Regions from separate parts of the Mycolicibacterium rutilum genome, predicted to be linked through region 2. Evidence: riboswitches for the same ligand, from Rfam matches in the RefSeq annotation. Region 2 holds a riboswitch; the other holds the start of a gene.
What was found. Region 2 has a riboswitch for guanidine ahead of BLW81_RS28130 (DMT family transporter). Riboswitches for the same ligand answer to the same signal wherever they lie in the genome.

Region 1: it holds a riboswitch for guanidine, as region 2 does, so the genes downstream of both, BLW81_RS02595 (agmatinase family protein) here and BLW81_RS28130 (DMT family transporter) in region 2, are expected to answer to the same signal.

What each region holds. Positions count from the first base shown of each region.
Region 1 covers NZ_LT629971.1:526,178-530,588, reverse strand. Annotated here, with positions in the region: gene BLW81_RS02605 (LmeA family phospholipid-binding protein) at 1-14, opposite strand, end outside; gene BLW81_RS02600 (carbon-nitrogen hydrolase family protein) at 11-826, opposite strand; gene BLW81_RS02595 (agmatinase family protein) at 855-2,006, opposite strand; guanidine-III (ykkC-III) riboswitch at 2,017-2,082, opposite strand; guanidine-I (ykkC/yxkD leader) riboswitch at 2,201-2,304, shown strand; gene BLW81_RS02590 (high affinity choline transporter 1) at 2,329-3,864, shown strand; gene BLW81_RS02585 (class I SAM-dependent methyltransferase) at 3,830-4,411, opposite strand, start outside.
Region 2 covers NZ_LT629971.1:5,787,445-5,791,855, reverse strand. Annotated here, with positions in the region: gene trpS (tryptophan--tRNA ligase) at 1-633, shown strand, start outside; gene yhjD (inner membrane protein YhjD) at 651-1,682, shown strand; gene BLW81_RS28130 (DMT family transporter) at 1,679-1,993, opposite strand; guanidine-III (ykkC-III) riboswitch at 2,005-2,073, opposite strand; gene BLW81_RS28125 (NAD(P)H-dependent flavin oxidoreductase) at 2,109-3,071, shown strand; gene BLW81_RS28120 (D-alanyl-D-alanine carboxypeptidase family protein) at 3,063-4,283, opposite strand.

The DNA of each region.
Region 1 (4,411 bases), 730 kb from region 2:
CAGGGGTCGGTCACGCCCGCGATTCTGCCTTACGGCGACGAGTGAAGTCCGCGCGGTTGTTCATCACCGCGACGGTCTCGCGGGCGGTGCGCCCGGCCTCCAGATCGAGATCGGCCACCACCAACTGCGGGTCGGCGCCCGCCGCGGACACCACCTCACCCAGCGGGGACGCGACGAGGCTGCCACCCACACCGGTCGGGCCCAGCGCCGCGATGTCGGGTGCCGGACAGCCCTGGTCGACCGCCGCGACGTAGCCCGTCGTATCGATCGCGCGCGCCCGGGCCAGCAACGTCCACTGGTCGAGCTTGCCGGGCCCGCTGCCCCACGAGGCGTGCACGGTGATCAGCTCGGCCCCGCGCTCGGCCAGCTCGACGTACAGCTCGGGAAAGCGCACGTCGTAGCACAACGTCAACCCGACGCGGACCCCGTCGACGTCGATCAGCACCGGTTCGCGGCCCGGCGCGACGGTCTTGGACTCCTGGAACCCGAACGCGTCGTAGAGGTGGATCTTGTCGTAGTGCGCGTCGACGCCGTCGCCGGTCGCGATCAGGGTGTTGAGGACGCGGCCGTCGTCCGACGGCGTGAACATCCCCGCGACGACGACCACGCCCGCGCGCTCGGCGATCGCGCGCACCCCGTCGGCCCACGGCCCGTCGACCGGCTCGGCCACCGGGGCGAGCGGCACCCCGAACCGGCACATCGTGGCCTCCGGGAACAGCACCATCCGGGCGCCGGCGTCGGCGGCGCGGCGGGTGTAGTTCTCGACCAGCCCGAGGTTGGCCCTCGGATCGGTTCCGCTCAGGATCTGCGCCATGGCAATCCGCATGCCGCCCAGCCTACGACCCGGTGACGGTTTACGGCCCCCACGCGGGCCGGGGCAGCGCCGCCGCCTTCTTGCCGAGCTTGCCCGAGCGCACCTGGGCGGCGAGGCTGTCGAGGATCACCCGCGAACTCATCAGCGCGGTCTGCTCGGCCCAGTCGTAGGGCGGCGAGCACTCGACGACCTCGATACCCGCCAGGCCCGGCTCGGAGATCATCTTGACCAGGTTGAGCGCCTCGCGGGGCAGCAGACCGCCCGGCTCGGGCCAGCCGGTGCCGGGCACGAAGCCGGCGTCGATCACGTCGATGTCGAAGGACAGGTACACCGCCTTGGCGTCCTTCCACGCGATCTCCAGCGCCATCTCGGCGATCTTCTCCACCCCGACGCGCTCCACGTCGCCGACCGTGATCACCGTCGACTTGCGCTCCCGACCGACCTTCACCCCGGCGCGCGGCGCCTGCCAGCCGCCGATGCCGATCTGCACGAGGTTGGTGGCGGGAGCGTTCTTGATGTTGGTCGCGTGGAACCACGGGGTGGTGTGCATCCGCTCGTCGAGGTCGGTCTCCTGGGTGTCGACGTGCCGGTCGAAGTGGATGATCCCGACGTTGCCGTCCATGTACGGGGCCAGCCCGCGGATGGTGGGGAAGCCGATCGAATGGTCACCGCCGAGCACGATCGGCATGACGCCCTTGCTCGCGACGTGCGCCATCGCCTGGCTGATCTGATCGAACGACTTCTCCAGGTTGCCGGGGATGGTGAACACGTCACCGATGTCGACCATGTTGAGCTGCTCGCGCAGATCCACGCCCGACTCGTAGTTGTAGGTGCCGAACAGGTTGGTGGAGCGCCGAATTCCCTGCGGCCCGAACCGGGTTCCCGGCCGGTAGGTCGCGCCGGCATCGAGCGGCACGCCGAAGATCGCCACCTCGGCGTCGTCGACCTGGTTGACGTCCTCGACGAACGGACACTTGAGGAAAGTGCCGCGCTCCCCGGCGAAATGGGGGAGCTCGCCACGCACGAACGTCGAGATGCGGCGGTCGTTGATGGTCGGTGCGGCCTCGAGCCCGTAGGTCAGGCTGCGTTCGATCTCCTCGCGTTCGCGACGGTCGGACAGCCGCGCCTCGGCCTGCTGGGCCCAGGCGCCCTCGGCGTTGGGCAGTTGATAGTCGGGTTTCTCGTCGGTCACGGGTGCTCCTTACGCGCCGTCTTGTCGCTGACCGGGTACGACGCACCTCGTCCGGGAAGCCGTTACCGGCTCCTGCGGTCATTGTTTGTCCGAATCGGTCGCTGCGCTACTCGAATCGAAACAATTCGTTAACACTGCGCGCGGTCGGCCGTAACGCCGCGGGGTTTGTCTGGTCGACGACTCACGCTCAGGCTGTGAGGCGCGCCTAGGGTTCCGCCGCGTTGCGACGCGGGTCTGGTCCGAGAGGCGCAGGCGGACTGCGGCGTCCGTTCCACGGCGGGAGAAAAGCCCGGGAGACTCCATCGCGCATAGGGAGCTCCACATGATCCTTCTCGGTGTTGCCGTCAGCATCGCGGTTGTCGTGCTCGTCGGCTTCTACGTGTCCAAACGGATCGAGGGCGACAGCGCCAACTTCCTCGTCGGTGGCCGCATGCTGCCGTACTGGTTGGTCGGCGGCGCCCTGATGGGGTCGGCGGTCGACACCAACGCCACCCTAGGAAACACCGACCTGGCATACGAATTCGGCTTCTGGGCGGGCGCGAGCCTGCCGCTGGGGCTGGCGCTGTGCCTGACGCTGACCGGACTGTTCTTCGCCAGGCCGATGAACCGGATGGGGCTGACCTCGTTCCCCGACTACTACCGGCTGCGGTTCGGCCGGTCGGTGGAGGTCGGCGCCTCGGCGCTGCTGGCCGTCGCGTTCTGCATGCTGGTGGCCGGCAACCTGGTGGCGGGCGGGTTCCTGTTCAACTACTTCCTCGGCATGCCGTACTGGCTGGGCGTCGTGCTGATCGCGGCGATCGCGGTCGCCTACACCGGCACCGGCGGGCTGATCGCCGACGCCTACACCGCAATCATCCAGATGTCGCTGATCCTGGTCGGCGCGATCGGCCTGATCGTCTGGCTGGCCTCCACCCATACGTTCGAGATCGCCGACGGGACAGGTCCGTTCGCGATGGGCCAGTTGTCGGATCCGGCGCAGGGCGCGGTGATCAACTGGGCGACGCTGATCGCGTTGGGCATCGGCGACATCGTCGCCATCGACTTCATGCAGCGCGTGTTCGCCGCGAAATCGCCTGCCACCGCCCGGCGCGCCTGCTTCATGGCCGCCGCGGGCACGGTCGCGATCTGTGTGCCGTTCGGCCTGGTGGTGCTGGCGGCCAAGTCGTTCCTGCCCGAAGAACTGGACGGCCCAGTGCTTTTTGTGCTGCTCGGTGAGTACGCCCCGACGGTGCTGACCGTGATCGTGCTGTGCGGTCTGGTCGGCGCGTCGATGAGCACCGCCAACGGCGCGATCCTGGCGATCTCCAACGTCTGCGTGCGCAACCTCGGCGGCATCCGCCGGGTGCACGTGCCCGGTCAGCGCGATCCGCTGCTGCGCGCCACCCGCATCGCGATGGTGCCGATGACGGTGTTCTCGATCGCGTTCGCGATCTACGTCAAGCAGACCGGGATCCTGCTGACCCTGGCCTTCGACCTGCTGCTGGCGTGTCTGGTGGTGCCGTTCATCCTCGGCCTGGTGTGGCGGCGCGGCACCACGGCGGCGGCGCTCGCGGCGATCTCGGTGGGCCTGGTGGTGCGGCTGGTGTTGTTCGTGCTGACCCCGACGATCTACGGCGTCGACAACACGATCCTCTACATCGCCAACGATTTCGTGCCTGCGAGCTTCGACGGGTGGCCGACGTTCATCGCGTTCGCCGCCGCCATCACGACCTACGTCACGGTGTCGCTGTTGACGCGGCCCGCCCAGCTTCGCGGGCTCGACATCCAGGTGGCGCGGGATCTCGACGACGCGCTCGACGAGACCGCCGTGGAAGAGCGCGCACTCACACCGGAGCCACAGCCGACCACGGCACGGTGAGAACGCCGTCGCGCATCCTGCGACGCGCCGGAGCGACAGGGAAACCGTTGTCGCGCAACAACTCCAGCATCGCACGCCAGCGGATCCGCGGGCCGAACACACCGTGACCGGCGACGCTGGCCCACGCCCGGTCGGCCGCGGCCAGCAGTGCGTGCACCGGTTGGCCGTCGACGTTGTGGTGGATCAGCACCTTCGGTAACCGCTCGGCGAGGTCGGAGGGGCGCTCGATCGCGAACGGGTCGCAGGCCAGCGTCAGGCTGACGGGCCCGTCGCCGTCGAGCAGCAGCCAGCAGCAGCGCCTGCCGACCTCGTCGCAGGTGCCGTCGACGATCAGCCCGCCGGGAGCCAGCTGCCGCTGCATCGTCGACCACGCGCCGGCCACCTCTTCGACGGGATACTGGCGCAGCACGTTGAACGCCCGCACCAGGACCGGACGCATGCCGGCCAATTCGAAACCGCCCAAACCGAATTCGACGCCGGCGGGGGCGGCGGCGCGCGCGGACTGCACGCGGTGCGGGTCGATCTCCAGGCCGACGACCCGGATGTC
Region 2 (4,411 bases):
GGGTTGTTCACCTATCCGGTGCTGATGGCCGCCGACGTGCTGCTCTACGACACCGACGTGGTGCCGGTCGGCGAGGACCAGCGCCAGCACCTCGAGTTGGCCCGCGACGTCGCCCAGCGGGTGAACTCCCGGTTCCCGGACACGTTCGTCGTCCCGGAGCCGATGATCCCGAAGGTCACCGCCAAGATCTACGACCTGCAGGACCCGACGGCGAAGATGAGCAAGTCGGCGGCCACCGAGGCCGGACTGATCAGCCTGCTCGACGATCCGAAGGTGTCGGCCAAGAAGATCCGTTCGGCGGTCACCGACAGCGAGCGCGAAGTGCGCTACGACCCCGACGCCAAACCCGGGGTGTCCAACCTGCTGACCATCCAGTCGGCGGTGACCGGCACGCCGATCGACAAGCTCGTCGAGGGCTACGCCGGACGCGGATACGGCGACCTGAAGTCCGACACCGCCGACGCCGTCGTCGAGTTCGTCACCCCCATCAAGACCCGTGTCGACGAACTGCTCGCCGACACGGCCGAACTGGAGTCGGTGCTGGCGGTCGGCGCCGAACGCGCCCGCGACGTGTCTGCCGGCACGTTGAAGCGGGTATATGACCGGATGGGATTCCTGCCGCCGCGCGGCTGACCCTCGGGAGGCTAGGCATGACACCTCCGGCCGAGCCGGACAAACCGGGTTTCGTGGACCGGCTGCGCGCGCGGTACGGCTGGTTCGACCACGTCATGCGCGCCCAGGGCCGCTACAACGACAGCAAGGGCGACTTCTACGCCGCGGGCATCACCTACTTCACGATCTTCGCGCTGTTCCCGCTGCTGATGGTCGGCTTCGCGGTCGCCGGCTTCGTGCTGGCCAGCCAGCCCGACCTGCTCGCCGAACTGCAGGAGCGGATCCGGGCGGCGGTGTCCGGCGACTTCGCCACCCAGCTCGTCGAGCTGATGGACTCGGCGATCGAGTCACGCACTTCCGTCGGCGTCATCGGGCTGCTCACCGCCGGATGGGCCGGGCTGGGCTGGATGGCCAACCTGCGCGAGGCGCTCAGCCAGATGTGGGGTCTGCAGCGGCGCGAGACGGCGGGGTTCGTGCGCACCAAGCTCTCGGACCTCACCGCGATCGTCGGCCTGCTCCTCGCGATCGCGGCGACCATCGCGCTGACCGTGCTGAGCAGTTCCGGGCTGGCCCGAAGCGTCGTCGAATGGGTTGGGCTGGGCGAAGTTCCGGGTGTGAGCATCGTGCTGCGGATGATCTCGCTGGCGATGTCGGTCGCGGTGTCGTGGGTGCTGTTCACCTGGATCATTGCGCGCCTGCCCCGCGAGTCGATCAGCTTCCGGTCGGCGATCCGCGCCGGGCTGCTCGCGGCGGTCGCGTTCGAGGTGTTCAAACAGGTCGCGTCGATCTACCTGCGGTCGGTGGTGACCGGCCCCGCGGGGGCGACGTTCGGCCCGGTGCTGGGCCTGATGGTGTTCGCCTACATCACCGCGCGCCTCATCCTGTTCGCCACCGCGTGGGCCGCGACGACGATCGAGAACATGGAAGCTGCGCCGGTGCTGCCGCCGAACGCGGCCACGATCACCCCGCGCGTCGAGGTCCGCGAAGGTCTGGGCGTGGCCGGTGCGTTGACCGCCGCGACCGTCGGTGCCGTTGGCGCACTGGGTCTTTCACGACTGCGCCGTCGCTAGCTGCTCACTTGCAGGCCGACGACGCAGCCGACGATGCCGAGCATCAGCACGACCTTGATCAGCGACACGGTCTCCGCGCCGGTCGCCAGCGAGTAGAGCACCGTCAGCGCCGCACCGATGCCTACCCACACCGCGTAGCCGGTGCCGACGGGCAGGTCGCGCAGCGCGATGCCCAACCCGGCCATCGAGATCACCGCCGCCACCACGAAGACCACGATCGGGACCGGGCGGGTGAAGCCTTCGGACTTGCTCAACGCGACCGCCCAGACCGCCTCGAACGCCCCCGAGATGATCAGAATCAGCCAAGCCATCAGACGCCTCCATCGCAACCGTCTTGTCGCTGGCCGGGTACGGTGCGCCTCGTCCGGATCGCCGGAACCACAGGCGATCACCATCCACGTTAACAAAGGCGTAACGTCGCGCCCTGTGCCGTTGAACACGTCGTGGTCGTCGCAGATGGGGCTGTCCGCGCCGATCGTCAACGCCCCCATGGGTGGTGCGGCCGGCGGGCGGCTGGCTGCGGCGGTGTCACGCGCGGGCGGCCTCGGCATGATCGGCATGGGCAGCTCGGCCACCGCCGCAGCGCTGGCCGCCGAGCTCCCGCACGTGGCCGGGCTCGAGCGGCCGTTCGGCATCGGTCTCGTGCACTGGGTGGCGGTGAACCATCCCGACCTGCTCGATCTCGCGCTGTCGGCCGGGCCCGCGCTGCTGTCGGTCAGCTTCGGCGACGACTGGTCCTGGGTCCGCCGGGCGCACGACGCCGGAGTGGCGGTGGCCGCGCAGATCGCCGACGTGGCCGAAGCGCGGCGGGCGGCCGACGCCGGTGCGGACGTGGTGGTGGCGCGCGGTGCCGAGGGCGGCGGCCACGGCCGGCCCCGGATGGCGACCCTGCCGCTGCTGGCCGAGGTGCTCGACTCCGTGGACGTGCCGGTGTTGGCGGCGGGCGGTATCGCGTCGGCGCGCGGGCTGGCCGCGGTGCTGGCCGCCGGAGCAGCGGGCGCGTGGCTGGGCACCGCGTTCACCGCATGCCCGGAGGCGTTGACGTCGGCGGCGGCGCGGTACGAGCTGCTGGCCGCGCCCGGTGACGCGACCACGACCACCCGCGCGTTCGACGTCGCGCTGCAATACCCGTGGCCCGCAACGCTTCCCGAGCGGGTGTTGCGCAACGAATTCGTCGACCGCTACGACGGCCGCGAGGACGCGATCGGCGCGGACGCGCGCGCGGCCCTCGCCGACGCGGTCGAGGCGGGCGACTACCGCGTCGCACCCGTCAATGCCGGGCAGGGCGTCGGCATGCTCCGCGAACCCCGGTCGGCGGCCGACGTGATCGACGCGCTGTGCGCGGGCGCCGAACAGCTGCTGCGCCGGTGGGCCGAGGACTTACGCTGAGCGCCGGTTCAGCGAGCGGGCGCCCATGATGAGCAAGAACACGATCACGCTGCCCACGACCGCGACTCCCACCCGCACCGGCATCGCGTCGACCTCCGGCAGCAGCGGCGCGGCGTTGACCGCCGGGTTCGCACCGTCGGCGGTCGGCTTCTGGCCGAGCAGCCCCGGATCGGGCTCGATCAGCGTGCCTACCTTGGTGCCGGGCGGCGTCGCGAACCCGTAGTCGAGCAGATGCGCCGCCTGCTCCCACGGCGCGATCGGCTGACGGGTGCCCTTGAGCAGCACCGCCACCAGCCGGCGGCCGTCGCGTTCGGCGGCGCCGACGAACGTCTGGCCGGCGTCGTCGGTGTAACCGGTCTTGCCGCCCATCGCGCCCGGATAGTTCAGCAGCAGCTTGTTGTCGTTCTCGATCGGGTAGCCGACGTCCCCGCGGCCCGGGAAGTCGAACGACCTGGTGGCCACGATATCGGTGAAGATCGGGTTCTGCCAGGCGTAGCGGTAGAACAGCGCCATGTCGTAGGCCGACGTGCTCATGCCCGGCCCGTCCAGACCCGAGGGCGTCGCGACCCGGGTGTCGAGGCCGCCGAGCTTGCGGGCCAGATCGTTGAGCTTGGTCAGCGTGGCGTCCCAGCCGCCGAGCTGACGAGCCAGCGCGAACGCGGCGTCGTTGCCCGAGTACATCAGCAGCCCGTGTAGCAGGTCGTTGATCGAGTAGTGACCGTTCTCGCCGACCCCGACCTTCGTGCCCTCCTGGGCGGAGTCCTCGGCGGTCCCGGGAACGACCTTGTGGATCGGCAACTCCTTGATCGCCTGCATCGCCACCAGCACCTTGACGATGCTGGCCGGGCGGTGCCTACCGTGCGGGTCCTTCGCCGCGATGACGTCACCGCTGTCCAGGTCGGCGACCACCCACGCCTCGGCCGACACGTCGCCAGGCACCGGCGGTGTGCCGGGCGCGGTGATCACGCCGCACCCGCTGAGCGCGTCGCCGCCCATCGGCTTGGCGGGCACCGGCAGCGGCGCCGGCGGCGCCTCCCCGGGCTTGGGTTCCTCGGAGGCGTCGACGGCGGGCGGCGTCACCTCGCGGTACGGGCAGGCGGTGGCCTCCGGCGCCGCGGGCGGCTGCGCGCTTGCCACCGCGGGCCCGGCCACCACGAACAGGGCTGCCACCAGCGCGGCGACGCGCTGGGACGACTTTCGGATCTTCGCCATCGTGAGCGCAGATTAGGCCGTCGGCGACGCGATCCCGCGGAGGCGCGCTGTTACTGGTGTGACTTGAGTTTCGCTTGTGACTTCCGGGTTGCGCCGAGCGCACGCTTTTTTGCGGCGCTACTCGGGCT